Regions from separate parts of the Rhizobium sp. O111 genome, predicted to be linked through region 4. Evidence: predicted binding sites of a transcription regulator. Region 4 holds the regulator's gene; each other region holds the start of a gene.
The links. Region 4 encodes HrcA, which represses chaperone genes, less so after heat shock. Its sites were predicted from a motif close to GTTAGCACTCNCNNNNNGNGAGTGCTAAC; they were not measured.
Positions count from the first base shown of each region.

Region 1: groES (co-chaperone GroES) is a predicted target of HrcA. The motif match lies at 5,227-5,255, and genes of this name have one in related genera.
Region 2: groES (co-chaperone GroES) is a predicted target of HrcA. The motif match lies at 4,771-4,799, and genes of this name have one in related genera.
Region 3: groES (co-chaperone GroES) is a predicted target of HrcA. The motif match lies at 3,392-3,420, and genes of this name have one in related genera.

Region 1 covers NZ_JBSHXL010000003.1:505,450-513,400, forward strand. The annotation lists gene ACVTFQ_RS28110 (PAS domain S-box protein) at 200-1,711, shown strand; gene ACVTFQ_RS28115 (CsbD family protein) at 1,859-2,038, shown strand; gene ACVTFQ_RS28120 (hypothetical protein) at 2,102-2,362, shown strand; gene ACVTFQ_RS28125 (DUF992 domain-containing protein) at 2,412-2,930, shown strand; gene ACVTFQ_RS28130 (hypothetical protein) at 3,295-3,459, opposite strand; gene ACVTFQ_RS28135 (DUF982 domain-containing protein) at 3,470-3,769, opposite strand; gene ACVTFQ_RS28140 (Hsp20 family protein) at 3,842-4,315, opposite strand; gene ACVTFQ_RS28145 (hypothetical protein) at 4,339-4,482, shown strand; gene ACVTFQ_RS28150 (usg protein) at 4,852-5,124, opposite strand; gene groES (co-chaperone GroES) at 5,400-5,714, shown strand; gene groL (chaperonin GroEL) at 5,775-7,403, shown strand; gene ACVTFQ_RS28165 (hypothetical protein) at 7,467-7,703, shown strand; gene ACVTFQ_RS28170 (hypothetical protein) at 7,758-7,951, shown strand, end outside.
Region 2 covers NZ_JBSHXL010000001.1:416,116-424,066, reverse strand. The annotation lists gene ACVTFQ_RS02110 (LysE/ArgO family amino acid transporter) at 1-70, shown strand, start outside; gene ACVTFQ_RS02105 (DMT family transporter) at 77-979, shown strand; gene ACVTFQ_RS02100 (bifunctional riboflavin kinase/FAD synthetase) at 983-1,969, opposite strand; gene ACVTFQ_RS02095 (TIGR01459 family HAD-type hydrolase) at 2,028-2,876, opposite strand; gene chrA (chromate efflux transporter) at 2,995-4,422, opposite strand; gene groES (co-chaperone GroES) at 4,857-5,153, shown strand; gene groL (chaperonin GroEL) at 5,212-6,852, shown strand; gene ACVTFQ_RS02075 (hypothetical protein) at 7,530-7,951, shown strand, end outside.
Region 3 covers NZ_JBSHXL010000003.1:764,180-772,130, forward strand. The annotation lists gene ACVTFQ_RS29430 (L-idonate 5-dehydrogenase) at 1-237, shown strand, start outside; partial or broken gene ACVTFQ_RS29435 (IS21 family transposase) at 252-428, opposite strand; gene groL (chaperonin GroEL) at 1,244-2,872, opposite strand; gene groES (co-chaperone GroES) at 2,933-3,247, opposite strand; gene ACVTFQ_RS29450 (usg protein) at 3,523-3,795, shown strand; gene ACVTFQ_RS29455 (hypothetical protein) at 3,887-4,177, shown strand; gene mprF (bifunctional lysylphosphatidylglycerol flippase/synthetase MprF) at 4,253-6,856, shown strand; partial or broken gene ACVTFQ_RS29465 (IS5 family transposase) at 7,048-7,811, shown strand; gene ACVTFQ_RS29470 (IS701 family transposase) at 7,893-7,951, shown strand, end outside.
Region 4 covers NZ_JBSHXL010000001.1:8,407-16,357, forward strand. The annotation lists gene hemW (radical SAM family heme chaperone HemW) at 1-49, opposite strand, end outside; gene rdgB (RdgB/HAM1 family non-canonical purine NTP pyrophosphatase) at 60-704, opposite strand; gene ACVTFQ_RS00045 (VOC family protein) at 715-1,119, opposite strand; gene rph (ribonuclease PH) at 1,298-2,014, opposite strand; gene hrcA (heat-inducible transcriptional repressor HrcA) at 2,198-3,286, shown strand; gene ACVTFQ_RS00060 (GFA family protein) at 3,289-3,723, opposite strand; gene grpE (nucleotide exchange factor GrpE) at 3,943-4,563, shown strand; gene ACVTFQ_RS00070 (nucleoside hydrolase) at 4,607-5,551, opposite strand; gene ACVTFQ_RS00075 (Hsp20 family protein) at 5,840-6,271, shown strand; gene ACVTFQ_RS00080 (BQ00720 family protein) at 6,322-6,579, shown strand; gene ACVTFQ_RS00085 (carbon-nitrogen hydrolase family protein) at 6,725-7,384, shown strand; gene ACVTFQ_RS00090 (NUDIX domain-containing protein) at 7,420-7,863, opposite strand; gene trmB (tRNA (guanine(46)-N(7))-methyltransferase TrmB) at 7,885-7,951, opposite strand, start outside.

The DNA.
Region 1 (7,951 bases), on a different contig from region 4:
AAGGGGGCTAAGTTAAATCGACTCGCCGATCTCACGATTCGACTTGGAGGCTAAGAGAATAAAATCGCGTTGCAGGACAGCTCGTAATCTCCCCGCCAAGGCGAACTCTCGAATTATCCCACAAAACGTCGATCATTCACCCTTTAAATCCTCAGCCGGGACGCAACGTAATGGTCAGCCGATGCAGTTGAGGGACAAAATGAGCGATAATCCTGATCCGCCTAAAATCAACAAGGGCAGCCTCCAAGAACTGATCGGGGGCCTGAGTGATGGTATCATCCTTGTTGAACAGGGTGGACGGATAACCTGGGCAAACGCCGCGGCGATCGCAATGCATCGCGCTAGCAACACCGATGAACTCGGTGGTGACGCAAGAGGATATCGTCGGGCGTTCACCTTGCGGTATCGAAATAATCATCCTCTCGAGGAAGGCCAATATCCGATCGAGAGACTTCTCGCTGGCGAAACAATCGACGATGTGACAGTCGAGGTATCGCCGGCGGCCGATCTTGACATGGTCTGGGTGCACACCGTTCGCACGATGTTCATCACCGACGCTGGCGACAAGCCTGACGCACTGGCCCTGATCATCAGAGATGAGACCCCGCGTTTTGAAGCAGAGGAGCGGTTCGAGCGATCGTTCAATGCCAATCCTGCCCCCGGCCTGATTTGTCGGCTCCACGATCAGCGTTTCATTCGGGTCAACGAGGGATTCCTGGAGATGACGGGCTTCACCAAGGACGATGTCATCGGCAGGACCGTGGAAGCCATCGGTCTATTCTCAAACTGCGAAACCGCGGAAGATGCGCTGTCTAAACTGAACGAGGGGCGGGTGATACGCCACCGCGAAGCCTTGGTTCCGTTGCCCGAAGGTGGCGACCGGCTTGTGATTGTCGCCGGTGAACCTATTTCCGTGGTCGAAGAGCCTTGTATGCTGTTCACCTTTGCCGACCTCGATGCCAGGCGAAAGGCGCAGAACGCACTTCGTCAAAGCGAAGAGCGGTTCTCCAAGTCGTTTCGGCTGTCGCCTGCCCCGGCTGCAATCTCACGGCTCGAAGACTTCGTGTTCACCGAAGCAAACGACGCCTTCCTGGATATCTCGGGTTACAAGCTGACGGAAGTTGTCGGCCGGACTGCTGGCGAGCTCCGGCTTTGGGATGATATTGCCGCCAGACGAGCCGTGGAGCAGAAGCTGCGCGATAACATCTTCGTTCGAAACGAACCCATGCGGCTGAAACAGAAGGACGGTGATTTCGCGGACTGTCTTGTGTCCGCCGAGCGGGTCGAAATCAATGACGAGCAGTGCGTGGTCTGGGCACTGCAGGATGTGACGGAACGCCGGCGCAGCGAGGCTCAACTCGTCGAGGCGATCGAAAGTGTGATGGCCGATACGTCGTGGTTCAGCCGCTCCATTGTAGAGCGCCTCGCGACCCTCAAGCAGGGTTCGACGGTTCCGACGAAAGCGCTGCTGGAGCTCAGCGAACGAGAGCGGGAAATTCTCGGTCTGATCTGTAGCGGGCAAAGCGATGCCGAAATGGGCGAAACGTTGCATCTCTCAAGAAATACCATTCGAAACCACGTCGCTTCCCTTTATGCGAAGATCGGTGTTAACCGCCGGGCGGCCGCGGTCATTTGGGCTCGGGAGCGCGGCTTCACGGCACCCGATCCAAAATCTCGGAAGCGGTCCGAGCGAAGGCCGAGAAAAAAGTGATCTCACCTCCGAAAAAGGTCACGGGATACCAATCGCACTAGTACTTTCAGCTCTGAATTTCTTCCGATCGCGGTTCTATCTCCTTCTTCATGACGCCGAAATACCCGGGGTCAATGATCGAAACACTGTCTAAGGAAAGGCCGCATTATGGATAAGAACCGTATCGAAGGTGCCGCGAAGGAACTTAAGGGCACGATCAAGGAAGTTGCTGGGAAGGTCACTGGCAACGAGAAACTTGAAGCGGAGGGCAAGGTCGACAAGGCCGCTGGCCAGGTGCAGAGCACCGTCGGTAAAGGCAAGGACGCCGTTAAGGATGCGTTGAAGTAAGATTCCGCGATCGACCGGCTCGCCGCGAAGGCGAGCCGTGGTCGTCCAATAAGGATCAACCCGATGCTTTTTCAATCTTTCGCAAGCGCGGCGACCGTCGCGGATCACATTTCGACTATTGAGGCGATCAAGTGCGTTTTGGCGTACACCCATGGCCTGGAAGACTGCCAGATCGAAGTCGAAGTCGTCGACGGCTCCATCATGCTAGCCGGCACGGCGTCGTCGGAAGAAGCCGCATGCGTGGCGAGCGCGATCGCCGCCGACTTCACGTCGAAACCGGTGCTTTGCGGTCTGCGGGTCGCGCCCACATCCAAGCTCGCGTGAAGCCGGTCGTGCGACCTAACACGCTTTAATCTCGAACAAGGAAGAGAAAATGAAGAAGACGCTCATTCTCGCGTTGGCCACCACCCTTGTCTTTGGCTCCGTTGCCACGGCGGCCGATATTCGCCACGGCAAAAGCCAGCATAACGAGAAAGTTGCCTCGCAGCCGAAAGAGCGGCTGGGTACGCTTTCTTGCGAAGTCGCCGGTGGTATTGGCTTACTGATCGGCTCCAGCCGAACGGTTGACTGCCAGTTCAAACAGCGGACCGGCAAGGTCGAACGCTACACCGGTACGATCGGAAAGCTCGGCATCGATGTCGGCGTAACAGGGAAGTCCTATTTGAGCTGGGTCGTGATCAACACCAAGCCGACGACAGTTGGAGAAGGTAGCCTAGCTGGTACTTACGTTGGCGCGTCGGCCGGAGCTTCGGTTGGCCTCGGCCTGGGGGCGAACGCGCTGGTCGGCGGCAACGCCAAGAATTTTGGCCTGCAGCCGCTCAGCGCCGAAGTCGGGACCGGTCTGAATGTCGCGGCCGGCGTATCGAGATTGCAACTGCGCAAGGCAGGTTAGAAATCGGTGATCGTGTAATCCCGATTTATCCGATCGGCTGACGCCTTCGAGGGGCGAGGCCGCTCGCCCCTCTTATCATTGTGGACCCTATGATAGGTAATCGCTAGGCGACAGTGAGAGCCGATACGCATCCACCACCGTCAGCACGTGGTGGATGGCGATGGATATACTTGGAACGCGGCTCGCGCTGTTTTCACCGCCAGCTTGGAGCGAAGCGTCCCTGGGGTGCCATCGAGGTCAATCCCAGGCTGTGCACTCGACAGTAGCGTCGTGATCAAGCTCCCCCGGAGCCGCCCGCACCTCCTCCATTGAGCCTGGCGGGCGTTCCCGGGAGATGCCGCTGCGATAATTGCGAATCCACCGCCTACAAGTCTGGTGCCCAAGCCGCCAGGAAGGCGCGACGATCATCAATCGAGAGAAATGGCGCACGGACGACGTCGATCGGCCGCCGAAGCTGAAGGCCGGGAACGAGAACCACCAGCGCTATCGTCGCGGCTTGGCTGGCGGCCCGTTGCAGTTGACTATGCATGGGTTCCTCCTCACTGGATGTGCGGATCTTGATCCCGCCTCAGGCGAGACGCGGCTATGGCACCCGTTTCCGGCGCCAGCAAATCATGCCTTTCAGCGAATGCCGCGAAAAGGCCGCGCGCCGTTTCGGCCTCGATCTCGCCGCGCAACGCGGCGCCGCAGGCCTTCAAGGCAACAGCATGCGCATTATCCCTCAGCCTCATTGGCCATTCACAAAGATGACGATACGCGTCCGTCGCACTGTGAACCTCGGCCGGAAAACCTAGGCCGACGAGAATGCAAATTGGCTCTCTGAACATATCGGGCTTCATCTCTCTCTCCTTTCCGACCCGCGATGTTGGTGGGTGTCACGGCGCGTGGCGCCCATTAGTGGACAAGCTCGATCACGCCGCTTCCCGCGCCTCGATGTGAGCGGGGCAGGACGAAGTCAGAGCTGGTGAGCCCTGGATCCAAATCTTCCGCGGCTTCAACGCCTCCGGGATCTCACGAACGAGATCGATCGAAAGGAGGCCGTTGCTCAGATCCGCGCCATTCACCCGGACGTGGTCGGCAAGCTCGAAACGATGCTCGAACGGACGTCCGGCAACGCCGCGATGCAGGTAGGCATCGGCGGAGGATTCCTGCTTCTTGCCGCTGACAGTCAGCAGGTTGGACTGAAAAGTGATGTCGAGATCGTCCTGAGCAAACCCGGCCACCGCGATCGAGATGCGGTAACCGTCGTCACCGGTCTTTACGATGTCATAGGGCGGCCAGTCGCTGATCGAGCGGGCGCGCTGAGCGTTTTCGAGAAGATTGAAGACCCGATCGAACCCGATGCTCGAGCGGAACAGGGGGGCGTAGTCGTAAGATGGTCCCATAGCCATATCCTCCTTGAAGCAACATGGGTACGGAAACGCCGAAAGGCGGCGCCTCCAGCAAGGCCAGCTCTGTCCTCAGCAACTGGCTGGAAAATAATTTGGCTTTTGAGAGTTTCGGCTTCAAGATCCGCGGCGCGAAAAATTCCACACCGACCGAAATCGGATGATTTCGGCGTTTATCGCTAGGATTGAGGATAGGCGGGCTCGAACCGGGCCATCATCTCAGATGCTTGCTGAACACGCTCGGCTGCCTCCGGTCTACCGCGTGCAAGCTCGCCAGCATTGACACGCATTGCTTTTGCAATGCTCGCGGACATCGTTGCGAACTTTCCTTACTGGACTAGGGCTTCTTTTGAGGCGGTCTCAAGCCAGCGAGCAAAGTCCACTATGATCCCTTCGCGTTCATCCATGCGACGTTCTTGAGGATATTGATGTTCTCTTCCATAGAGGTGTTACTCCATCGCCTTCGGGGGCACCAAGCTCGGCAGTCCTCGGTGGGTCGAAAAGCGAGGAGGACGAAAATCAAAATCAAGAGTTCAATGGAGCTTGAACTCGCCCTCGACACGGCGCCATTCGTGTGGCCCGATCAGCCGCTGGTGGGAATAGCGGACAGAGTGGAGAGGCCCGTCGAGGTTCGCCTGCCAGAAGCCGAGGAACTTGTGCATCTCCGGAAAATCAGGTTCGAGATCATAGTCCTGCCAGACGTAGGTTTGCAGGACGGATTCGAAGTCGGGAATGCGGTAGAGGATATGCGCGGTGGTCAGCCCGTAGCCGTTGAGCTGACGCTCCAGATCCGACGAGAATTGCATGCTTCATCTCCGTTTCATGACGCTGCGAAGGTGACTTAAAATCTTGCACTCATCAATGGTTTTTTGAATTCGGCGATGCTGTTTATTGTTCCTTTCCAGCATGTTAGCAGCCAACGACGCCGAGTGCTAATTTTTCTTATCGACCCTCTTGAAATCGAAAAATCTCGAAAATAAATTTTGCCCGCCAACGCTCGTTTGAGGTTCGCACCCGCCCGGACTGGTCATCCGGTTCGGTAGGGTTTCAACGTCATCATTTTTGCTCAATGGAGGAAAACATGTCGTTCCGACCACTTCACGATCGCATTCTCGTCCGCCGGGTCGAATCCCAGGAAAAGACCAAGGGCGGCATCATCATCCCCGATACCGCAAAGGAGAAGCCGTCAGAAGGCGAGGTCGTCGCTGTCGGCACTGGCGCGCGTAACGAGGCCGGCCAGATCCAGGCGCTCGACGTCAAGGCTGGCGATCGCATCCTATTCGGCAAATGGTCCGGCACCGAGATCAAGATTAACGGTGAGGACCTGCTGATCATGAAGGAAAGTGATGTCCTAGGCATCATTGACGTTCAAGCCGAGCAGAAGAAGGCGGCCTGACGGGCTGTTTCGTATACCCACCACTATCAGTCAGTAGCTGCCTATTGAGGAGTTAGACAAATGGCTGCGAAAGAAGTCAAATTCCACACCGATGCCCGTGAACGCATGCTGCGTGGGGTCGATGTGCTTGCCAATGCGGTCAAGGTGACCCTCGGCCCAAAGGGGCGCAACGTCGTGATCGACAAGTCCTTTGGCGCACCGCGCATCACCAAGGACGGCGTATCCGTTGCCAAGGAAATCGAGCTCGAAGACAAATTCGAGAACATGGGCGCCCAGATGCTGCGAGAAGTGGCATCAAAGACCAATGATCTTGCCGGCGACGGCACCACGACCGCGACCGTGCTCGCCCAGGCGATCGTCAAGGAAGGCGCCAAGGCTGTCGCTTCGGGCATGAACCCGATGGACCTCAAGCGCGGCATCGACATCGCCGTCGACGCCGTCGTTAGGGAACTGAAGACCAACGCCCGCAAGATCACCAGCAATTCCGAGATCGCCCAGGTCGGCACGATCTCGGCGAACGGCGATGAAGAGATCGGCCGTTACCTCGCCGAGGCGATGGAAAAAGTCGGCAATGAGGGTGTGATCACCGTCGAGGAGGCCAAGACGGCGGAGACGGAGCTCGAGGTTGTCGAAGGTATGCAGTTCGATCGCGGCTACCTCAGCCCCTACTTCGTCACCAACCAGGACAAGATGCGGGTCGAACTCGAGGATCCCTACATCCTGATCCACGAGAAGAAGCTTTCGAACCTACAGGCCATGCTTCCGGTCCTGGAAGCAGTGGTGAAGTCAGGCAAGCCACTTCTGATCATCGCGGAAGACGTCGAAGGCGAAGCCCTAGCGACCCTGGTCGTCAACAAGCTGCGCGGCGGGCTTAAGATCGCCGCCGTCAAGGCGCCGGGCTTCGGCGACCGCCGCAAGGCGATGCTGGAAGACATCGCCGTCCTGACTGGCGGCACTGTTATATCCGAGGATGTCGGCATCAAGCTCGAAAACGTCACGCTGAACATGCTGGGCCGTGCCAAGAAGGTGGCAATCGAAAAGGAAAACACCACCATCATCGATGGCGTCGGCTCCAAGGCCGAAATTGATGGTCGCGTCGCGCAGATCCGGGCGCAGATCGAGGAGACCAGCTCCGATTACGACCGCGAGAAGCTGCAGGAACGCCTTGCCAAGCTAGCCGGTGGCGTTGCTGTCATCCGGGTCGGCGGTTCGACGGAAGTTGAAGTGAAGGAGAAGAAGGACCGAGTCGACGACGCCCTGCATGCAACCCGGGCCGCCGTCGAGGAAGGCATCCTTCCGGGCGGCGGTGTTGCATTGCTTCGCGCGGTGAATGCACTCCACGGTCTGCCAACCGCCAACGACGATCAGCGCGTCGGGATTGACATCGTCCGAAGGGCGATCGAGGCTCCCATCAGGCAGATCGCGGAAAACGCCGGCGCCGAGGGATCGATCGTGGTTGGAAAGCTGCGGGAAAAGAGCGAGCTGTCATATGGCTGGAATGCGCAGACCGGTGAGTATGGCGATCTCTACGCGCAGGGCGTCATTGATCCGGCAAAGGTTGTGCGCACCGCGCTCCAAGACGCGGCATCCGTTGCCGGCCTGCTCGTGACGACGGAAGCGATGATCGCTGAAAAGCCTAGGAAGGACACCGCTCCTGCTCTGCCGGCCGGCGCTGGCATGGACTTCTAAGCAGGCGATTGGGAAGGCTCGCCCTAGCCTCTCGGGGCGAGCCTTCGATTAGGAGGTGGAAGAATGGCTCAAGCAATAACAAAACCTTCGTCGACGTCTTTCGACAGCCGTGATCTTGCGGTCTGTCAGCGGGTTTTCGATGACATTCGATCGAGAACTGGAGTCATTAAGCAATCCGAAGAAGCAGAACGGATGGCGGCCATCACAGTGGAATTGTACAGGCAAGGTGTTCACGAACCGAGCCATCTAAAAACAATGGTCGAGGCCGCGAGAGGCCTCTTCGATCACCGGGCGCTCTAACCACAGGCGCCAAATGCAACCAAACATCGACCTGGCATCAAACGGGGTCAAGCTATGAGAAAGGAACGATTGGAAAATTCGATACCGGAGAAGGCGGCAGCGGCCATCAGCGCCGCGCACCTTCTTCATCCGGCGAAACATTTTGGCCATCCGCGTGAGGTCCTTGCTGCGGTTGAGATTGGCAAAGATGAAAAACGCGCCCTCCTCGCGTCGTGGGCTTCCGATATGTTTGCGATCGAGTCCACGCC
Region 2 (7,951 bases), 410 kb from region 4:
GGGCTGCCTGCTGCTCGGCTCGGCGGCGATGCTGGCAGCACGGGCGGCGCATCGCCTGGTCGTGGTGTGAACCGCCATGTCGAAGCGGAGCGCCTATGTCTCACTGATCCTCGCCGCTGCCTTCTGGGGCTTCGGCAATATCGCGCAAAAGACGGTGCTCACGCATATGGGCCCGCTGTCGGCCACCATGCTGCGCTGCCTGATCGCGGCGCTAGTGATGCTGCCGCTGGCGGTCGTCGAGCGTAACGGGGGGCGCAGCACGGGATGGACGCGAAGCATCCTTCGTGTTGCGCTCACTTTCACCGTGGCGATCGCGATCCAGCAGACGGCTTATGTCAACGCCACGGTCGTCAATGCAAGCTTCCTGGTCAACACAGCAACCGTGCTCACGCCCGTCGCGGCATGGGTCTATTTCGGCGAGACGACGCGACGGCTGGGTATCTTCGCCGCCTGCCTGACGCTTGCCGGCATCGGGCTGATGGCCGATGGGATCGGCGGCTTCGCGGCGCTGAACACGGGCGATGTCGCCTGCCTGGTCTCCGCCGTCTTTTATGCTTTCTGGATGGTGCTGCTCGGGCGCCACGCCCGGCGTCATGGCGGACCGTTCACCTCGGCCTTCGTGCAATTCGCGATCGCCGCGCTGCTCTTGATGCCGGTGGCGCCGCTGCTGGAGCCGCTGACGGGCGAGATGATGTGGCGGGCGGCACCGGAACTGGCGATGCTCGGCATTCTCTCCACCGCGGCCGCGTTTGGGCTGCAGACCTACGCACAGCGCCATGTGCCGGCATCGAAGGCGGCGGTGCTGGTCTCCGGCGAGAGCATATTCGGCGCGATCGGCGCCTGCCTTGTCTTGCTGGAGCGGCCGCCTGTGATGGCCTGCGTCGGGGCGGCGCTGATCTTTCTCTCGATCGTCATCGTGACGATCGAGCCGGAGGATCCGGTGGCGGCATTGCTTCAACGCAATGCGGAAGAGGAATGAGCTTCAGCCGAGACCGCAGAGCTTGCGGTCGAGCTCGCTGATCGGCTGCATGCCTGATAGCACCGCCCTCGCCTCTTCCTTGTCGCGGTTCATCTGCTCGACCAGCGGTTCGAGGCCGTCGAACTTCAGCTCCGGGCGCAGGTAGGAGAAGAAGGAGACGGAACAGATCTGGCCATAGAGGTCGCCGGAGAAATCGAAGACGAAGGTCTCGAGCAACGGAGCACCGTTGTCGGTGACCGTCGGGCGGCGGCCGTAGCTCGCCACCGCATCATGCATCGACCCATCCTCGAAGCGGAAGCGGACGGCGTAGATGCCGGGCTTCAGTTCGACCTCGGCTGGAAGGCGCATGTTGGCCGTCGGGAAGCCGAGCTGGCGGCCGAGCTTTTCGCCGCCGATCACCTCGGATTCGACCGTGTAGTGATAACCGAGCAGGCCGGCGACCTCGCTGACCTCGCCTTCCTTCAACAGCGCGCGGATACGGCTGGAAGAGACCACGTCGGCGTTCTCATCGCGGAAGGTGTCGATCAGGGTGACACCGAAGCCGTATTTATTGCCGGCGTCCATGAGGAAGGCCGGACCACCCTCGCGGCCGCGACCGAAATGGAAATCGACGCCGGTCACCACCTCGGATGCGCCCAGCCAATCCTTGAGGATCGAGTGGATGAAATCATCCGCCGAGCGCTGCGAGAATTCGCGGTCGAACGGATATTCGATGACGGCGCCGAAGCCCATGGCTTCCAGAATGCGGGCGCGCAGCGGCGCGGGCGTGATGCGGAAAACCGGCTCCTGCGGGCGGAACACGGTGCGCGGATGCGGCTCGAAGGTCAGCACCAGCGCGGGAACGCCACGATCCCGCGCGATCTCCAGCGCCCTTTCGAGAACCGACTGATGGCCGCGATGAACGCCGTCGAAATTGCCAATGGCGATCACGCCGCCGCTAAGGTGATCCGGCAAGGGTTCTCGGGTTTCGTTGCGGTGGAAGACGGTCATCGGGCAGACTCTACTGATGCTTCGGGCTTAGGCAAGGCGGCTTCAGGCGCGAGGAGGCTCAGGCGAGGCGCGGCATCCACCACTTCGGCGTTGCCTTCTCGCGTTCGAGATAGGCGGTGAGGATCGCCTCGTCGGTCTCGCCGTTCAGCGTGTATTCGGCCGCGTGAATGCCGCCGCTGATATAGAGAAGATCGAGGCCGTAATCGAGGGCGCCGCGCACATCCGTCGGCATGCCGTCGCCGATCGCCAGGATGCGGTCCATCTTGAGATCGCCGCGCATTTCGCGGGCAACCGAGAGCACGGCGTCATAGATCGGCTTGTGCGGCTTGCCGGCGATGCGGGTCTTGCCGCCGAGCTGATCGAAATAGGCGGCCATGGCGCCGGCGCAGGGGATCATCTTGTGGCCACGCTCGACGATCAGGTCGGGATTGGCGCAGATCATCGGCACGTCGCGGGCCTGGAAGGCCTTGAGCATGTCGGTGTAATCCTCGGGCGTCTCGGTCTCGTCGTCGAAGAAACCGGTGCAGACGACGCAATCGGCCTCCTCTGCGGAAACGCGGGTGACGCCGATGCCTTCGATGATGGCGATGTCGCGATCCGGGCCGAGCAGGAAGACCTTCTTCGGGCCTTCGGCGATCAGGCCGCGGGTGACGTCGCCCGAGGTGACGATGCGATCATAGGCCTCGTCCTGGATGCCGATGTTGCGGAGTTGATCGACGACGAGCGGCGCGATGCGCGGCGAATTGGTGATGAGGACGACCGTGAGACCGGCTTCGCGTGCGGCCTGAAGGGCGGCAGCTGCCTTCGGAAAGGGCGAAACGCCATTGTGCAAAACGCCCCACACATCGCAGAACACCGCATCATAGCGGCTGGTGATCTCTGCGAAATTCTCGATGCGCTGCGCCATTTCAAAGTCCCGGTTTTCATTCGATGAGGGCTGACATCGCAAAGCCCCGCCGCGATGGCAAGAAATTTTGCAATGCAGAACGATGAAATTCTTGAGACCCTATGCGTTCCGACGGCCCTCAGAGCAGCAGTTCGGCACCCTTGATGGCGAGACCGGCGGCGGCGCAAAGCCCCAGCACTTTGACCATCCCCATCTTCACGTAGAACAAGAGGACGGACGCGATCACGAAGATCGCAAGCGCCGCGATATCGATCGTGGCCCATTGCGGCCAGGCGAGGCTGACGATGGGAAGGCCCGCGCCGCGCGACAGAAGTGCTACCCGGCCGACCTCTGCGAAGAGCACATGCAGGCCGAACCAGAGCGACAGATTTAGGATGACGCCGACGACGGCAGCGGTGATAGCCGACAGAGCGGCGGACAGGCCAGCATTGTCGCGCAGCTTCTCGACGAAGGGTGCGCCGGCGAAGATCCAGACGAAGCTCGGGACGAAGGTCGCCCAGGCGACCAGCGTGGCGCCGAGCGCGCCGCCCATCAGCGGTGCCATGAAAAGCGGATTGCGGTAGCCGGCGAGGAAGCCGACGAAACAGAGGACGAGAACCAGCGGGCCGGGCGTGGTTTCGGCCAGCGCCAAGCCATCCAGCATCTCGCCCGGCTGCAGCCAGGCATAATGGCCGACGGCGACCTGCGCGACATAGGTGAGCACGGCATAGGCGCCGCCGAAGGTGATGACCGCCATCTTGGAGAAGAAGATGAAGAGCGCGCCGAAGACATTGGTCTCGCCGCTCAGCGCTTCGGCGATGAGATCGGAGGGGGCATGCAGATTTCGGACGAGGAGCAACGGTGCCTGCCAGATGAGGATCCAGAAGACGAGGACCAGCAGCGGCCGGGCGATGGCGTGGGTCGTAAACGTGGGCAGGCGGCGGGGCGATTGCGTGTTGAGTTGGACTTGGGCTTCTTGCGTCGGCGCGTGGCGGCGGGAATAGCGGTGCAGCGCGAAACCGGTGAGGCCGGCGAGGATGACGACGATGGGGAATGGCGCGTTCAGCATGAACAGCGCCAGGAAGGATGCGGCGGCGATGTAATAATGGGCGCGGGTTTTCAGCGCACGGCGGGCAAGGCGCAGCAGCGCCTCGACGACGACCGCAAGCACGGCGGCCTTGAGGCCGAAGAACAGGGCTGGAAGCCAGGTCGTTTCCTGGAAGACGGCGTAGAGGGCAGATAGGCCGAGCATGACCACGAAGCCCGGCAAGATGAAGAGCAGGCCGGCCAGGATGCCGCCGCGCACGCCATGCATCAGCCAGCCGATATAGGTGGCGAGTTGCTGCGCCTCGGGCCCCGGCAGCAGCATGCAGTAGTTCAACGCATGCAGGAAGCGATCCTCGGAGATCCAACGCTTTTCGTCGACGATGGTCCGGTGCATCAGGGCGATCTGGCCGGCGGGGCCGCCGAAGCTCAGACAGCCGATCCTGGCCCAGACGCGGACGGCCTCGCCAAACGGCACCGATGCCACGCTGTCATCCGCCATCACCGCTCCGTCCACGCTCATATATATCCACCCCTTTGCCGACCTCTGCCGGCTGTCCCCTGTCGCTCGATATCACCCGCATCGGGGCTGGACAATCCCGGCCCGGCGGCGTGGCCGAGACGGCGCTTCCTGGTGGCCTTTCGCAAATTCCGGACACGGGTTTATGACAATGCCGGACCATGTTGTCGGCGCTTGGGAGACAGGTGCTGTCCCTGCCCTTTCCGGCATTAACCATCGAAGCGTTTTCCCGTGCTCGACAGGCGCGCGGCAGGTTCACAACTTTGCCATCAAACGGCTATAGACACGGGGCGTCGGAAAATTACGACAGCTTCCCTTGACTCCCCACATGGCCGCTCCTAAATGCAGGTCGCTAGCACTCACCATAGGAGAGTGCTAACACCCATCCGTGTGGGCCATACCGGCCTGCGAGTGTCATTTGATCGAGGGATTAGACAATGGCAAGCACCAACTTCCGCCCCCTTCACGATCGCGTCGTTGTTCGCCGCGTTGAGTCCGAAGAAAAGACCAAGGGCGGCATCATCATTCCTGACACCGCCAAGGAAAAGCCGCAGGAAGGCGAAATCGTCGCCGTCGGCACCGGCGCTCGTGACGAGTCCGGCAAGGTCGTCGCTCTCGACGTCAAGGCTGGCGACCGCGTTCTGTTCGGCAAGTGGTCCGGCACCGAAGTCAAGATCAACGGCGAAGACCTTCTGATCATGAAGGAAGCCGACATCATGGGCATCATCGGCTAATCAGCCGGTTTCCCACTTCATCCTAATTCGCTGACACCCCTTTTCAGGAGTTCTCAAAATGGCAGCTAAAGAAGTAAAGTTCGGCCGCTCTGCGCGCGAAAAGATGCTGCGCGGCGTCGACATCCTCGCTGACGCAGTGCAGGTAACCCTCGGCCCGAAGGGTCGTAACGTCGTTATCGACAAGTCCTTCGGCGCTCCGCGCATCACCAAGGACGGTGTATCGGTCGCCAAGGAAATCGAACTCGAAGACAAGTTCGAAAACATGGGCGCCCAGATGGTCCGCGAAGTTGCTTCGAAGACCAACGACATCGCCGGCGACGGCACCACGACGGCTACCGTTCTGGCCCGCGCTATCGTTCGCGAAGGCGCCAAGGCAGTTGCTGCCGGCATGAACCCGATGGACCTGAAGCGCGGTATCGACCTCGCTGTTGCAGAAGTCGTCAAGGACCTGCAGGCAAAGGCAAAGAAGATCTCCACCTCGGCTGAAGTTGCCCAGGTCGGCACGATCTCCGCAAACGGCGACAAGCAGGTCGGTGACGACATTGCTGAAGCCATGCAGAAGGTCGGCAACGAAGGTGTCATCACCGTCGAAGAAGCCAAGACCGCTGAAACCGAACTCGAAGTCGTCGAAGGCATGCAGTTCGACCGCGGCTACCTGTCGCCTTACTTCGTCACCAACCCGGAAAAGATGGTCGCCGACCTCGACGACGCTTACATTCTCCTCCACGAGAAGAAGCTCTCGAACCTGCAGGCGATGCTCCCGGTTCTCGAAGCCGTCGTTCAGACCGGCAAGCCGCTCCTCATCATCGCTGAAGACGTCGAAGGCGAAGCTCTTGCTACGCTCGTCGTCAACAAGCTGCGTGGCGGCCTGAAGATCGCTGCCGTCAAGGCTCCTGGCTTCGGCGACCGCCGCAAGGCCATGCTGGAAGACATCGCTATCCTCACGGGCGGCACCGTCATCTCCGAAGACCTCGGCATCAAGCTCGAATCCGTAACGCTCGACATGCTCGGCCGTTCGAAGAAGGTTTCGATCTCCAAGGAAAACACGACGATCGTCGACGGCGCTGGCGCCAAGTCCGACATCGAAGGCCGCGTTGCTCAGATCAAGGCTCAGATCGAAGAAACCTCTTCCGATTATGACCGCGAAAAGCTGCAGGAACGTCTTGCCAAGCTCGCTGGCGGCGTTGCCGTCATCCGCGTTGGCGGCTCCACGGAAATCGAAGTCAAGGAACGCAAGGACCGCATCGACGACGCTCTGAACGCAACGCGCGCTGCTGTTCAGGAAGGTATCGTACCTGGTGGTGGCGTTGCTCTCCTCCGTTCGGCTTCCAAGATCACCGCAAAGGGTGCAAACGACGATCAGGAAGCTGGCGTCAACATCATCCGTCGCGCTCTGCAGTCCCTGGTTCGCCAGATCTCCGAGAACGCTGGTGACGAAGCTTCGATCGTTGTTGGCAAGATCCTCGAGAAGAACGAAGACAACTACGGCTACAACGCCCAGACGTCTGAATATGGCGACATGATCGCCATGGGCATCGTCGACCCGGTCAAGGTTGTTCGTACGGCTCTGCAGAACGCAGCTTCGGTTGCTTCGCTGCTGATCACCACCGAAGCCATGATCGCCGAGCTGCCGAAGAAGGACGCTCCTGCCGGCATGCCTGGCGGCATGGGCGGAATGGGCGGCATGGACATGATGTAAGACCGAAAGGTTTTACATCTGAGCCATCAGGTTCAGGTTACGGAAGGGCGGCCCTCGGGTCGCCCTTTTCATTTTGTGATTCGCGCTCACATTCTCTCCAACATTTTTCAACCTTGTGATGAAACGTATAATCAGACAAATGGCGAGCCGTTGAACTTGGCGAGGCTTTCGTGAAGCTTGCCCGACGGGCGATTTTTACCGAGGAGTCAAATTCCCGTAACAATCGAGTTTTCGATCCAATGGTTGTCGTCAGCAGCTTGAAAAGCCCGCAAGTCCATCAATTCTGCATTATTTAGCAGTGTTTTCATCAACCTTTCCGCTATTTCTGATCGTTAACCGTTGAGCGTCAGCGTACGCCAGCGTGTGAAAAGCCATTGCCGTTTCTGCAAAAAAACTTATAGATTCGCGCTGTGTTCGACGTTTCGTTCAGGCGCTCTTGCCGCCGCATCGCCGACACCGCCCAGAATTGCATTGACGCATGGACAGAGTTACTTATCCTGAATTAAATTAGAAGTTGCATATTTTGGAAAGGCTGGGCAGAGTGGGCTCACTTTACGGAGCGACCGCTCGGAACGCTATTTTCCAGCCACCGAGCATGATGCCCGGCGTCGACTGAATCTGTGATGTTTGCCGGGTGTGCAGCATGGGAGAACGCTGCGCCCAAACTGGGGAACAATGTGTTTAAGATAACAAAAACCACCGCAGCGGCACCGCTCTTGCGCGGATCGCTGGAACTCAACGACAACAATCCCGACATGCTCGCTCAGCTCTCGATATCGGAAAGCTGGGTCGGCGACTTTTCAAGCGGCGTGATCCGCCTTCAGGAACGCAGCGCCCGGCTTCATGGCCTGAGCGTACCCGAATGCGGTTTGCTCAGCCTGATGCGCTGTTATGATCCCAAGGACCGCGGCCGCATCGTCCAGATTTTCGAACAGGCCGCGGCACTATCCTCGTCCTTCTGTTTTTCGACCACGATCATCCTGCCCAACGGCTACCGCCAGCCGCTGTTCTGCATGGGTGAATCGAACGGCTACGAAGAGGAAGGCAATGGCAGCATGATCGGCATGTTCATCTTCCCGCGCATCGAAGCCGACACGAA
Region 3 (7,951 bases), on a different contig from region 4:
CTCGGCCTTGGCGGCGATGTTTCCATTCCGCAGAACATGGTCGTCTCAAAGGAAATAGAGATGAAGGGAACGTTCCGCTTTCATGAGGAATTCGGGCTGGCCGTCGCGCTGATCAACAAGCGCCGTGTCGACCTGAGGCCGCTTCTGACCGGAACCTTCCCGCTGGAGGATGCAATTGCCGCATTCGAAACCGCCGGCGACCGAAACAAGTCGATGAAAGTTCAGCTGTCCTTCTGACATCCAGGTAGCGGGAACCGCACATTGACGTCTCGCTCCTTGCCGCGGCCGACCTTGTCGATCGCCGTGCGCATGTTGTCGTAGATACCGCGGCCGGGAATGTCGTCAAACACGCGAAATGCATGATTGTGGGCATCGAACAGCATCTCATGCGTCTGAAGGAGATAGGCCCGAATAATGAAGACGCGGCTACCGTCGCGTCATTTGTTCCTCTCGCATCGTGCTGCTCCTGGTTGCCTATCCGCTCTTTACGGCTGCACATGGATCGATCCCCGGTGTAATTTTGCTTAGCAGCTTGGTCCCGTTCCTTGCGATGATCAGTGGTGGGGCGAGTTTTGGCGCGATTGCGGGTGCGCTTCCTGCTTGGCGACAGGCCGGGCGCGGGCAACACGGCAAGTGATACCGACGTCCTCTAGCGCGTGTCGTCTGTGAGCCGGCCGGTGCCAATCACGGGGCATTCGAACGCTTCATGGCCACCGGTGGCCCGTCGTTTCCAAGGTCAATCCGCGTCAGGCGCGACGGCTTGCCGAGGCGATTGGAAAACTGGCGGAGACCGTCAACTTGTTAGGCGCGCACAGCGGGCGACCGTCGCGGAAGCAGTTAATTACCTCGCTAGGTGGGAAGCTAGCGACGTTATCGCACGCGCGATCCCGTCGGCGGCGACACAAGCGCCTGAGCGGGCCACGAGTGTGCAAATATATGGTTCGCGGGTTCGGGATCCGTGCTGGCAGACAAACCGCCAGCACGAAAGTCAATTCAGGCAGCTGTTTCTTCGTCCATGGCCGCTGACAATAGCTTGTCGCGTTCGCGTAGTCCTTTATTGAAAAGCCTCGCGACTTTCACCATCAGGGCCCCGATCGCGGCCGGGTCCGCGTCGACACCTTTCGCACGCGCGACCTCCCTTACCACACCGGCGCATAGACGTGAATCTTCCTTCGAAACTGGCGCTATCATTCTTGTCCCCTTGGTCTAGCCCGCCCCGAGCGGGGCGGGCCTGCTTGGTTGCCTAGAAATCCATGCCAGCGGCGGCCGGCAGAGCAGGAGCGGTATCCTTCCTAGGCTTTTCAGCGATCATCGCTTCCGTCGTCACCAGCAGGCCGGCAACGGATGCGGCGTCTTGGAGCGCGGTGCGCACGACCTTTGCCGGATCAATGACGCCCTGCGCGTAGAGATCGCCATACTCACCGGTCTGCGCATTCCAGCCATATGACAGCTCGCTCTTTTCCCGCAGCTTTCCAACCACGATCGATCCCTCGGCGCCGGCGTTTTCCGCGATCTGCCTGATGGGAGCCTCGATCGCCCTTCGGACGATGTCAATCCCGACGCGCTGATCGTCGTTGGCGGTCGGCAGACCGTGGAGTGCATTCACCGCGCGAAGCAATGCAACACCGCCGCCCGGAAGGATGCCTTCCTCGACGGCGGCCCGGGTTGCATGCAGGGCGTCGTCGACTCGGTCCTTCTTCTCCTTCACTTCAACTTCCGTCGAACCGCCGACCCGGATGACAGCAACGCCACCGGCTAGCTTGGCAAGGCGTTCCTGCAGCTTCTCGCGGTCGTAATCGGAGCTGGTCTCCTCGATCTGCGCCCGGATCTGCGCGACGCGACCATCAATTTCGGCCTTGGAGCCGACGCCATCGATGATGGTGGTGTTTTCCTTTTCGATTGCCACCTTCTTGGCACGGCCCAGCATGTTCAGCGTGACGTTTTCGAGCTTGATGCCGACATCCTCGGATATAACAGTGCCGCCAGTCAGGACGGCGATGTCTTCCAGCATCGCCTTGCGGCGGTCGCCGAAGCCCGGCGCCTTGACGGCGGCGATCTTAAGCCCGCCGCGCAGCTTGTTGACGACCAGGGTCGCTAGGGCTTCGCCTTCGACGTCTTCCGCGATGATCAGAAGTGGCTTGCCTGACTTCACCACTGCTTCCAGGACCGGAAGCATGGCCTGTAGGTTCGAAAGCTTCTTCTCGTGGATCAGGATGTAGGGATCCTCGAGTTCGACCCGCATCTTGTCCTGGTTGGTGACGAAGTAGGGGCTGAGGTAGCCGCGATCGAACTGCATACCTTCGACAACCTCGAGCTCCGTCTCCGCCGTCTTGGCCTCCTCGACGGTGATCACACCCTCATTGCCGACTTTTTCCATCGCCTCGGCGAGGTAACGGCCGATCTCTTCATCGCCGTTCGCCGAGATCGTGCCGACCTGGGCGATCTCGGAATTGCTGGTGATCTTGCGGGCGTTGGTCTTCAGTTCCCTAACGACGGCGTCGACGGCGATGTCGATGCCGCGCTTGAGGTCCATCGGGTTCATGCCCGAAGCGACAGCCTTGGCGCCTTCCTTGACGATCGCCTGGGCGAGCACGGTCGCGGTCGTGGTGCCGTCGCCGGCAAGATCATTGGTCTTTGATGCCACTTCTCGCAGCATCTGGGCGCCCATGTTCTCGAATTTGTCTTCGAGCTCGATTTCCTTGGCAACGGATACGCCGTCCTTGGTGATGCGCGGTGCGCCAAAGGACTTGTCGATCACGACGTTGCGCCCCTTTGGGCCGAGGGTCACCTTGACCGCATTGGCAAGCACATCGACCCCACGCAGCATGCGTTCACGGGCATCGGTGTGGAATTTGACTTCTTTCGCAGCCATTTGTCTAACTCCTCAATAGGCAGCTACTGACTGATAGTGGTGGGTATACGAAACAGCCCGTCAGGCCGCCTTCTTCTGCTCGGCTTGAACGTCAATGATGCCTAGGACATCACTTTCCTTCATGATCAGCAGGTCCTCACCGTTAATCTTGATCTCGGTGCCGGACCATTTGCCGAATAGGATGCGATCGCCAGCCTTGACGTCGAGCGCCTGGATCTGGCCGGCCTCGTTACGCGCGCCAGTGCCGACAGCGACGACCTCGCCTTCTGACGGCTTCTCCTTTGCGGTATCGGGGATGATGATGCCGCCCTTGGTCTTTTCCTGGGATTCGACCCGGCGGACGAGAATGCGATCGTGAAGTGGTCGGAACGACATGTTTTCCTCCATTGAGCAAAAATGATGACGTTGAAACCCTACCGAACCGGATGACCAGTCCGGGCGGGTGCGAACCTCAAACGAGCGTTGGCGGGCAAAATTTATTTTCGAGATTTTTCGATTTCAAGAGGGTCGATAAGAAAAATTAGCACTCGGCGTCGTTGGCTGCTAACATGCTGGAAAGGAACAATAAACAGCATCGCCGAATTCAAAAAACCATTGATGAGTGCAAGATTTTAAGTCACCTTCGCAGCGTCATGAAACGGAGATGAAGCATGCAATTCTCGTCGGATCTGGAGCGTCAGCTCAACGGCTACGGGCTGACCACCGCGCATATCCTCTACCGCATTCCCGACTTCGAATCCGTCCTGCAAACCTACGTCTGGCAGGACTATGATCTCGCACCTGATTTTCCGGAGATGCACAAGTTCCTCGGCTTCTGGCAGGCGAACCTCGACGGGCCTCTCCACTCTGTCCGCTATTCCCACCAGCGGCTGATCGGGCCACACGAATGGCGCCGTGTCGAGGGCGAGTTCAAGCTCCATTGAACTCTTGATTTTGATTTTTCGTCTTCCTAGCTGATCGACCGCCCGAGAGTTGAACTCGGTGTGCGTTGATTGTGTATGGAGTGATACCTGCATGGAAGAGAACATCAGCATCATCAAGAGTGTTGGCGTCGATGAACGCGAAGAGATCATTGTGGACTTTGCCAGATGGCTTGAGACCGCTGCAAACGAGGCGCTGGTCTATGGAGAAGGGAAGTTCGCGATGATGTCCGCCAGCATGGCAGAAGCAATGCGCGTCAATGCTGACGAACTTGCTCGCGATGATCCTGAAAAGGCCGAACGTGTGCTGCAGGAGGCCAGCGCGATGATGGCGCAGTTCAAGGCCGCCTATCCCCATCGCGTCATCAGTCGATCTGTCCATTGATAGGGATGGGGTGGCGAATCCATGAAAGCTAAGCTCATGCCGGCGCTGCGGTAGGTAGCAATCCTTGGTGGTAACATGGCGGGTCCGAACGATTTGGAAGAAATGCAACGCGAAGATGTCGGCGGATTTCGGGACCTTCTCCGTCGTTATCGCACCCCACTCGTTGCAATTGCGACGGTGACGCTGTTCTGCCTCGTCGGTTATGCCATCATGCAGCTGACGGACGAGGTTCGCTACGATGATGTAGTCGAGGCGCTAGCGGAAATGAGCCTGAGCTCGATCCTGTTAGCTATGTTCTTTACTGCACTGAGCTTCCTGGCGCTCGTCTTCTACGATATCAATGCGATTGATTATATCGGCAAGCGCCTGCCTTTTCCGTATGTCGCGCTTACGGCTTTCAGCGCATATGCGGTGGGCAATACCGCAGGTTTCGGTGCGCTGTCAGGTGGCGCGATCCGGTACCGTGCCTATACACGACTGGGTCTTTCGCCCGAGGATATCGGCCGCGTCATCGCCTTCGTGACGTTGTCCTTCGGCCTCGGTCTCGCCGCCGTCGCCGCGATCTCTTTGCTTGTCATCGCTGGTGAGATAGCGTCGCTGATCAGTTTCAGCAGTTTCTGGCTTCGCGTGATTGCGGGGACGATCCTCGCGATCCTTGGCATTCTGGTCGTGCTTGGCCGCGATGGTCGGATCATCGAGATCGGCCCGGCCACATTACGTCTGCCGGACTCGCGCACGTGGTCGCGCCAGTTCCTTGTCACGGCTTTCGATATCGCCGCCTCCGCCTCGGTGCTCTACGTGCTCTTACCGCAGACGGCGATCGGCTGGCCGGTTTTCCTGGCCGTTTATGCGATTGCCATCGGGCTCGGAGTGCTCAGCCACGTTCCGGCTGGTCTCGGCGTCTTCGAGACCGTCATCATCGCTTCGCTCGGCAGCGCGGTGAATATCGACGCCGTTCTGGGCTCGCTGGTCCTCTATCGCCTGATCTATCATGTTCTGCCGCTCCTGATCGCTATTCTCGCGGTATCGGCGACCGAGCTTCGCCGCTTCGTCGACCATCCCACCGCCTCTAGCCTCAGGCGCATAGGCGGTCGGCTGATGCCGCAGCTTCTGTCGGCGCTGGCGCTGCTTCTGGGCGGCATGCTGATCTTTTCGAGCGTGACGCCGACGCCCGATCAGAACCTTGAACTGCTCTCCGACTATCTGCCGCTGCCGATTGTAGAAGGCGCGCATTTCCTGTCCAGCCTGTTCGGCCTCGCGCTGGTTGTCGCCGCCCGTGGCCTTGGCCAGCGGCTCGATGGTGCCTGGTGGGTGGCGGTTTTGTCTGCGCTTGCCGCACTGACACTTTCGCTGCTGAAGGCCGTCGCGCTTGTCGAAGCGGCCCTCCTGGCCTTCCTGATCGTTGGGCTGTTCGTCAGTCGCCGGCTGTTTACCCGACATGCCTCGCTGCTCAATCAGGCGATGACGGCATCCTGGCTGATGGCCATCTCGGTGATCGTCGTCGGCGCTGTCGTTATCCTGCTTTTCGTCTATCGTGACGTGGAATACAGCAATGAGCTCTGGTGGCAGTTCGAATTTGCCGCGGAAGCGCCGCGCGGTCTGCGAGCGTTGCTCGGCATCACCATCATTTCCCTGGCGATCTCCATCTTCAGCCTGTTGCGGCCGGCGACTTTCAAGCCTGAGCCGGCGGATGAAGACGCCGTTCGCCGTGCAGTGGACATCGTCGACAAGCAGGATAGTGCGGACGCCAACCTGGTGCGCATGGGCGACAAGTCCATCATGTTCTCCGAAAAGGGCGACGCCTTCATCATGTACGGCCGGCAGGGTCGCTCATGGATCGCGCTGTTCGATCCTATCGGCGATCATCACGCCGTGCAGGAGCTGGTCTGGCGCTTTGTGGAGGCCGCACGTGCCGCTGGCTGCCGGGCGGTCTTCTACCAGATCTCGCCGTCGCTGCTGTCCCATTGTGCCGATGCGGGCTTGCGTGCCTTCAAGCTGGGCGAACTGGCGGTGGCGGATCTGCGCACCTTCGAGATGAAAGGTGGCAAATGGGCGAACCTGCGCCAGACGGCAAGCCGCGCCCAGCGCGAGGGTTTGAGTTTCGAAGTCATCTTGGCGGAAGGGGTAACGTCCATTTTCGACGACTTGTCCGCAGTTTCGAGCGCCTGGCTAGAAGACCACAATACCAGGGAGAAAGGCTTCTCCCTCGGCGCCTTCAAGCCAGATTACGTCATGTCGCAGCCAGTCGGCGTGTTGAGGAAGGACGGCCGAATTGTTGCCTTTGCCAATATCCTCGTCACCGAAACCAAGTTCGAAGCCACGATCGACCTGATGCGCTTCTCGCCAGATGCGCCAAAAGGCGCCATGGACTTCCTCTTCGTGCAGATCATGGAGCATCTGAAAGCGGAGGGCTACAAGTACTTCAACCTCGGTATGGCGCCGCTTTCAGGGATGTCGAAGCGCGAAACGGCCCCTGTCTGGGACCGCATCGGCCGCAATGTCTTCGAGCACGGAGAGCGCTTCTACAATTTCAAAGGCCTTCGGGCATTCAAATCGAAGTTCCTCCCGCACTGGCAACCGCGCTATCTTGCGGTTTCAGGCGCGGGCAACCCGATGATAGCGTTGATGGATGTGACCTTTCTCATCGGGGGCGGACTGAAGGGAGTTGTTAGGAAATGATCGTAGCCGGCGAGCTTAGCGCGGTAATCGCAGCGCGACGGCCGGCTCATCTGCTGGAGCTGCCGAGCCAGTCTATTTTTGCGAGCGACGACGCCGCACTTCGGCACAACTTTTTAGGCCCTACACTCATAAACGGGGTTCACACGCGGGCATGGCTTTGATTCAATGAGGCTTTGATTTGGAGGCCTCAGATGACCCGTCGCCGGTTCGACCTGACTGATTTCGAATGGAGCATTATCCAACCGCTTCTTCCTAACAAGCCTCGCGGCGTCCCGCGAGTTGACGACCGGCGCGTAATCAACGGCATCTTGTGGCGATTTCGGACCGGCTCGCCCTGGGCGGATGTTCCTGAGCGCTATGGCCCCTACACAACCTGCTACAATCGTTTTGTCCGTTGGAGAAAGGCTGGTGTCTGGGACCATGTTCTGGAGGAGGTCTCAAGGGCCTTCGACGGCGATATTGTCATGATCGACAGTTCCTGTATCCGCGTTCATCAACATGCGGCCACGGGAAAAAGGGGGATCAAGACGATGGCTGCATGGGACGTTCCCGCGGCGGCTTGACGACGAAAATCCATGCTCTTGTCGATGCAGATGGCCGTCCAATTGGCATCGACCTGACCCCAGGACAAGTGCACGACAGCAGGGCCGCCGAGCCAATGCTGAAGGATATCGGAAAGGGTGCCATACTTTTGGCAGACAGGGCTTATGATACAAACGCCCTTCGAACCTTGGCAAAAACAAAACGGGCGTGGGCCAATATTCCAGCAAAGCGAAACCGCAAGGAGAGCTTTCCGTTCAGCTCATGGGTCTATAGGCAGCGAAACCTCGTCGAGCGATTCTTCAACAAGCTCAAGCAGTTCAGAGGGATTGCCACTCGATATGACAAGGACCCTCAAAACTTCCTAGCAGCCGTAAAACTACTCGCCACCCGCATCTGGATCAGGTCGTTATGAGTCTACGCCCTAGCACTACTTTGGCAGATTCGGGCAAGGCACGTTTGAGATGATTGTGGCTCTCTTTATCGAGGGCGGGACATGACGGATTGGGATTCGGATCTTTCGGCATTTTTGCAGCCGTTTCTGGAGAAGCTTGG
Region 4 (7,951 bases):
GCAAAAGAGATGCATAGCGCGTCAGGTTAGGCTGTTCCAAAGTGTCCACGATTCGGGTTTTATGCGTCCAGGCAGGTTTCGACGAAGATCTTGAAGGCGCGGGCGCGGTGCGAGAGGGCGGCAGCGTCGCCCGGCTTCCATCCGTGCTTCTCTTCCGCGCTCATCTCGCCGAATGTGGTGTCGTAGCCCTCAGGTTGAAAGACCGGATCGTAGCCGAAGCCTTCCGTGCCGCGCGGCGGCCAGGCGACGAAGCCTTCCACTTCACCGCGGAACATTTCGGTGTGCCCATCAGGCCATGCCAGGCAGAGCACGCTGACGAAGCGCGCGGTGCGCTGCTCCGGCGTGGTGGCGCCGACCTTCTCGAGTGCCGTCTCGACCTTCTGCATCGCCATCGCGAAATCGCGCGTGCCGTCAGCCGTTTCCGCCCAGTTGGCGGTGTAGACGCCGGGCGCGCCATCCAGCGCGTCGATCACCAGGCCGCTGTCGTCGGAGAGCGACGGCAGGCCCGACGCCTTGGCCGAAGCCAGCGCCTTGATCGCGGCGTTCTCTTCGAAGGTCGTGCCGGTCTCATCCGGCTCCTCGAATTTCAGTTCGGCTGCCGATTTCGCCGAGAAGCCGAAAGGACCGATCAGGTCGGCGATCTCGCGTATCTTGCCGGCATTGTGGCTGGCAACGACGATGGTGCGGGTATCGAGCTTGCGCATGAGCGGTCCTTCAAAGATTCCAAAGTTTGGGTTCGGCGCATTCCAGGCTGTTGCCGTCAGGATCGCGGAAATAGATCGATCGCGCCCCGTTCGGCCAGCAGAAATCGCTTTCGATGGAAACGCCCGCTTTGTTGAGCTTTTCCGCGATCAAGTCAATCGCTTCCGCACGCATCCGGAAACACGCATGCCCCGCGCCGGTGCTGCCATGCGGCGGAACCGGCAGCGCGTCCGATGAGGGTGGTTTGGTCGTTTCCTGGCGGTTGAAGATTAGCAGGATGCCCGGGCCGCAGCGAAAGAAGACGTGCCGGTTGTCATGGCGTAAAACCTTCTCGAGGCCGAGAACGTCGCCGTAGAAGCGTTCGGCGGCATCGAGGTCGTCGACATAAAGCGCGGTTTCAAGAATGCCGTCGATCATGCTGTCATTCTCCGGGGGCCAAAAGACCCTCTCTGGCCTGCCGGCCATCTCCCCCACAAGGGGGGAGAACCGCTGGGCGCGCCCGCCTGCCTCAATCGAGGCTCGGCGGTGCCGCTAGGTTAAGCCCTCCCCCTTGTGGGGAGGGTTGGGGAGGGGTCTTTACTAGGACCTCAAAACCTCAGGCGATCGCCGCCTTCTGCAGCTCCACCAGCTCGGCAATCCCGTTCTTGGCAAGCGCCATCAGCGCGCCGAACTCTTCCTCGCTGAACGGCGTGCCCTCGGCCGTGCCCTGGATCTCGACGATCCCGCCCGAACCCGTCATCACGAAGTTCGCATCCGTCTCGGCCGACGAGTCCTCGAGGTAATCGAGATCGATCACAGGCTGGCTGGCGAAGACGCCACAGGAGATCGCGGCGACGTGGTCCTTCAGAACCCGCTCGACCTTGATCATGTTGCGGCTCTCCATCCACTTCAGGCAGTCGTAGAGCGCGATCCACGCGCCGGTGATTGACGCCGTGCGGGTGCCGCCGTCGGCCTGGATCACGTCACAGTCGAGCGTGATCTGGCGTTCGCCGAGTTCCTTGAGATCGACCACGGCGCGCAGCGAGCGGCCGATCAGGCGCTGGATTTCCTGGGTGCGGCCACCCTGCTTGCCGGCGGCGGCTTCGCGCTTCATGCGGTCGCCGGTGGCGCGCGGCAGCATGCCGTATTCGGCGGTGACCCAGCCCTTGCCGGTGTTGCGCAGCCACGGTGGCGTCTTTTCTTCAAGGCTCGCCGTGCAGAGCACGTGCGTGTCGCCAAATTTCACCAGACAGGAGCCTTCGGCGTGCTTGGAAAAGTTGCGCTCGAAGGTGACCTTGCGCATCTGGTCGGTTTTTCTGCCTGATGGCCGCATCCTAATTCTCCTCGGTGCACGGGACCGGGAACGCGGGCGCGATCCCAGGCTTCATCCTATGTGCGGGTCTGTTGTTGACCGCTTCTACGATTGGCGGCGCGCATTTGCAAATTCCCTTTTGCGCGCACGGGGAGATTGGCTATATTTTGCGGCATCATTATCAGCATGGGTGCGCAAGGCTTAATGGAATTCAGGTCGTCGACGATTTCGGACGCCGTTGCCGCGCTGGACGAACGCTCCAAGGAAATCTTCCGTCGCATCGTCGAGGGCTATCTGGAGACGGGCGAGCCGCTGGGCTCGCGCAATCTTTCGCGCATCCTGCCCATGTCGCTATCACCGGCCTCGGTGCGCAACGTCATGAGCGATCTCGAAGAGCTCGGCCTCGTCTATTCCCCGCATGTCAGCGCCGGCAGGCTGCCCACGCAGGTGGGCCTGCGCTTCTTCGTCGATGCCTTCATGCAGGTCGGCGATCTCTCCGCCGAGGACCGCGCCAATATCGACCGGCAGGTGCGGGCGGAAAGCCGTGACGGCCCGATGGAAGCGATGATGAACGAGGCAAGCCGCATGCTATCGGGCATGTCGCGCGGCGCCGGTCTCGTCATCACCTCGAAAAGCGATCCCGTGCTCAAGCACGTCGAGTTCATCCGTCTGGAACCCACCAAGGCGCTGGCCGTTCTCGTCGGCGATCACGATCAGGTCGAAAACCGCATCATCGAACTCCCCGCCGGCGTCACCTCCTCGCAGCTCACCGAAGCCGCGAACTTCCTCAACGCCCACATGACCGGCCAGACACTGCCCGAACTGCGCAGCCAGCTCGGCCGCTTGAAGGCCGATGTGCGCCACGAGCTCGACGCGCTGTCGCAGGATCTGGTGGAGCGCGGCATAGCCGTCTGGTCCGGCAGCGCGGATGAAGGCAAGCCCGCGCAGCTCATCATCCGCGGCCGCGCCAACCTCCTGGAGGGGCTGGGCAATCCAGATGATCTCGATCGCCTTCGCATGCTGTTTGACGATCTCGAAAAGAAGGACAGTCTGCTGGAGCTGCTGAACCTGGCCGAAAGCGGCCCTGGTGTGCGCATCTTCATCGGCTCGGAAAACAAGCTCTTCTCGCTCTCCGGCTCCTCGCTGATCGTCGCACCTTATCGCGACGAGGACGACCGCATCGTCGGCGCCGTCGGCGTCATCGGCCCGACGCGGCTCAACTATTCGCGCATCGTGCCGATGGTCGATTACACCGCCCAGCTCATGGCAAGGCTCTCGCGCCCGTCCAAATAACGCTATTCCGGCAGCTGCACGCCGGAGCCGCCCATCTCCGAAGGCATGTCCTTGAACTTCGGCAACCCGTCCTTCACGTGCAGGATGGTGTCCTCATAGTTCACATGCATGGTCGGCTTGTAGTCGAGATCGGGGATCACAGGCGCATAGACGTCGGTCACGCCCCAGAGCGGATGCTCGCTATAGAGATGCCCGCCGCAGGTGTCGCAGAATTTGCGCACGCTGTAATCGGTCTTCTGGAAACTCTCGACATGCTCGCCACCCTTGGTGACACGAACTGCCTGCGGCTGCCAGAGCGTGAAGGTGTTGATCGGCCCGGCCGACCAGTGCTGGCAGGAGCGACAATGGCAATAGCCCATCGCGACAGGCGTACCGGTCACGGTCAGTTCCACGGCACCGCAAAAGCATTTCCCGACATAGACGTTTTCGTCGGCCATCTCAGCACCTCCCAGGTTGGGAGATGAGTGTCGCACCATATCAGACTTTGCGAAAGTAAGAATGACATGTGGCTGACGCCTCGCTGTCGCTTTCATATGCGGCCGTCATGGGCCGAACATGCCTGTGTTTCCGACCTTCTTCGTCACGCAGACTTGATTTTTGATGTTCAAAGTTCGATATCGGGCACATCCAAAAGCCACCAATGACCGGAGAACGTCATGACTGACGAGACGACGAAGAACGGACCTGACGCAGCCGCGGAAGAAGCCGCAGCCGACGCCGCCGCAAACGTCGAGAACGAGACCGCAGCCGAGCCCGATCCGATCGAGCTCCTGAAGGCTGAGAATGCCGAGCTGCGCGACCGCTATCTGCGCCTCGCCGCCGACATGGACAATCTGCGTCGCCGCACCGAGCGCGAAGTCAAGGACGCCAAGTCCTACTCCGCGGCCGGCTTTGCCCGCGACATGCTGGCTGTCTCCGACAACCTGCGCCGCGCGCTCGACGCCATCCCGGAAGAGGCCCGCGCCGGCGCCGATGCCGGCCTGACGACGCTGATCGAAGGTGTCGAAATGACCGAGCGCTCGATGCTGTCGACGCTGGAGCGCCACGGCGTGCGCAAGCTGGAGCCGGTCGGCCAGAAGTTCGACCCGAACTTCCACCAGGCGATGTTCGAAGTGCCGAACCCCGACGTGCCCAACAACACCGTCGTCCAGGTCGTCCAGGCCGGCTATTCCATCGGCGAACGCGTCCTGCGCCCCGCCATGGTCGGCGTCGCCAAGGGCGGCCCGAAGATCGTCGAAGCCGAAACCAACTCGGTCTTCGACCAGAAAGACGCCTGATCCGATCAGGCCCGCCTAAGCGGGCCTGATCTCATTCAGACAGTCAGATGCGGGCGAAGCGTTCGATCAGGAGATCGAAGAAGCCGTCCGCGTCGACGTCGCGCATCACGGTCGCGTTGCGCTTGCGGTCGGTCCCGTGCCACCAGTCGACCACGGTCATGCCGACGGTCAGTTCCGACTTCACTTCGATCTCCACATTGCAGACCCGTCCCTTGAAAAGCTCCGGCTTCAGCAGATAGGCAACGACCGTCGGGTCGTGCAGCGGGCCGCCGTCCGAGCCGTATTTCTCGATATCGAAGCGCTCGAAGAATTCCAGCATCTCCACCATCGCGATCGCCGGCCGCGTGCCGATCTCGGCCATGCGTTTGACGCGGGATTTCAGTGTCAGCAGCTTGTGCGTCACGTCGAGCGGCATCATCACGATCGGCACGCCGGAGCGGAACACGATGTCGGCTGCTTCGGGATCGACGTAGATGTTGAATTCGGCCGCGGGCGTGATGTTGCCGCCTTCGGAATAGCCGCCGCCCATCATGACGAGTTCGCGCACGCGGCCGATGATATCTGGTGCCTTCTGGAAGGCGAGGCCGATATTGGTCAGCGGTCCGAGCGTGCAGAGCGTCACCGTGCCCTCAGGCTCGCTGCGCAGCGTCTCGATGATGAAGTCGACGGCGTGGCCTGCCTGCAAAGGCATGGTCGGTTCGTCGAGCTCGGGGCCGTCGAGGCCGGTCTTGCCGTGCACATGCTCGGCGGTGACGAGCGGCCGGGCGATCGGCTTGTCGGCGCCGGCGAAAACCTTGGTGTCGGTCTTGCCGCAGAGCTCGCAGACGATGCGCGCATTGCGGCTGGTGTAGGAGAGCGGCACGTTGCCGGCGACGGTGGTGATGCCGAGCAGTTCCAGTTCCTCGGGGCTGCCGAAGGCCAGCATGATCGCGGCCGCATCGTCCTGACCTGGGTCGGTGTCGATAATGATCTTTCTCGGGTTTGCCATTCCGTTCGTCCCATCCTCCCGGTGCCTGTATCGATGCACATATCGATGCATGCACCATCTGTTTATCTTCCCGGCGCAAATCGGCACAGCCGGCGCGGGGCAGGATTTGATGCGAGGCGCAGCAAGCTTTGTCAAGGCGGTGCAATCGCGTGCTGGAGGACCGCACGTCTTGCGTCCCACGTCTTGCGCCCTGTCTTGCGAATGACAGCATTCGTTCCCATATTAGCAATATCCGGATGCTGTCTTCAGGTCCGGAAGGGTCGCTTGCATCAAGGACTTGGAACGCTGATGAGCCGTATGACGCCTTTCGCCAGCCCGCTGTTGCTGGGTTTCGACGCCATGGAAAAGACGCTGGAGCGGATTTCCAAGGCGAGTGACGGATATCCCCCCTATAATATCGAGCGCCTCGCCGCCGACCGCATCACTGATGATCCGGAGCGCCTGCGCATCACGCTGGCTGTCGCCGGCTTCAGCGAGGAGGAACTCGACATCTCCGTCGAGGAAAACCAGCTGGTCATCCGTGGCCGCCAGGTCGAGCAGGGCGAGCGGGAATATCTCTATCGCGGCATCGCCGCCAGGCAATTCCAGCGCACTTTCGTGCTGGCTGACGGCATGCAGGTTCTCGGCGCGGGCCTCAAGAACGGCCTGCTGTCGGTGGATCTCATTCGCCCGGAGCCGTCGCGTATGGTGAAGAAAATTAACATTTCGGTCCCACAGTAGGACAACGGCGCAAATCGCACCGTTGGTCCCTTCTCTCTGGAGGTACAGGAATGTTGATGAAAGAAGCCAATTCGCACCTGACCAAGACCGAGCTTGCCGGCATCGGCAACGGCGAGGTCGCCTATATCAGGAAAATCCGCTCCGAGGATGTTCCCCGGTGTTTTCCGGAAGCTCCCGATATCGATCCCAACGTCGATCTCTGGGCGCTCTTCGGCGCAGACGGAACCCCGATCCTCCTCACGGACAACCGCTCCAGCACCTTCTTCAAGGCCGCTGAAGACGAGCTGAAGACGGTCAGCCTGCATTAAAGGCGGGTCAGCATGAAAACAGACGGCGTTCCCCGGAGCGCCGTTGTTTTGTTTCTGAGGGGCGACTCATGCTACGCCCCATCTCATGCGAATAGCGTCCTTCCAGCGTTTCCCCATTTTCGATGACGCTGAGAAGGCGGCGGACGTGATCCTGCGCGACCTGACATGGGCCGATAGCCACGGTGCCGATCTCGCCATCTTTCCCGAATGCTACCTCCAGGGCCACAGCTACGACAGGTCGATCAACGAGCGGCGCGCGCTTTGCGTCGATGATCCGGCGCTGCAAAAGCTGCTCAAGCCGCTCCGTTCCGTCAGGACAGCGGCGATCGTCGGCTTCATCGAGCGTCGCGGTGATCTGGTCTACAACAGCGCCATGCTGATCGAGAGCGGCGCCGTGGCGGGCGTGTACACCAAGGCGAACCCGCTCGAAGATGGCTGCACCCCGGGCGATGCATTTCCCGTCTGGCAAAGAGCCGGCCGCGGCTTCGGCATCAATATCTGCAGCGACTTCCGCGATCCGGCATTCTCCGATGCCATCGTGGCAAACGGCGCCTCCGTCGTCTGCGCTCCGCTCAACATGCTGATCCGGGCGCACAAGGTGGACCAGTGGCGCGAGCCCGCGATCGAGAGCCTTCGCGCCTGCGCGGTCCGCACGGGCAGCTGGGTCATCTCCTCCGATGTCGTCGGCGACAGGGGAGAGGGCTGGATGAGCTGCGGCTGCACGCTCGCCGTCGGGCCTGATGGCGTGATCGCGAGCAAGGTGCCTGAATGGGAAGAAGGCGCTATCCTGCTGGATATTGATTGACGCTGCCGGCCTAAGCCGATGCTCAGTCCCGATGCTCAGTTTTGGCCAAACAGCATGGACATTGGATAAGGCAGCGCCAGCGGCGGCATGTCGTCTCGTGTGAAGTACCGGATGGATTTCGTCTCGCTGTCCGTCCAGGCGCCGCTGCCGCCGCCGATCTGGCACTTGAACAGCGTCACGACATACTCGACCTGATCGCCATTCGGATAAACATATCTGAACTCGCGTCCGCCGAAGACGCCGAGAATGCCGGTCGAGGTCACAGCAAGCCCGGTCTCTTCCATGACCTCACGGATAATGGCTTCCCGCGGCGTCTCGCCCGGCTCGATCGCGCCGGCGGGCAGGCTCCATGCTTCTCCGGATGATTTTTCCTGCAGCAGCAGGCGACCCGCCTCGTCATGGATGACGGCGGCGACGGCGGGAAGCAGGATGAGGCGATTGCCGATCAGTTTACGAAGGTCGGTCAGGTAGGATGCCATTCGCCGACCTCGCTTGATCGTTTAGACGCGCTTGAACGTCAGATAGGCCGATGAGCGTCCTTCGCGCCGGGCCTTGGCCTCGTAGCGC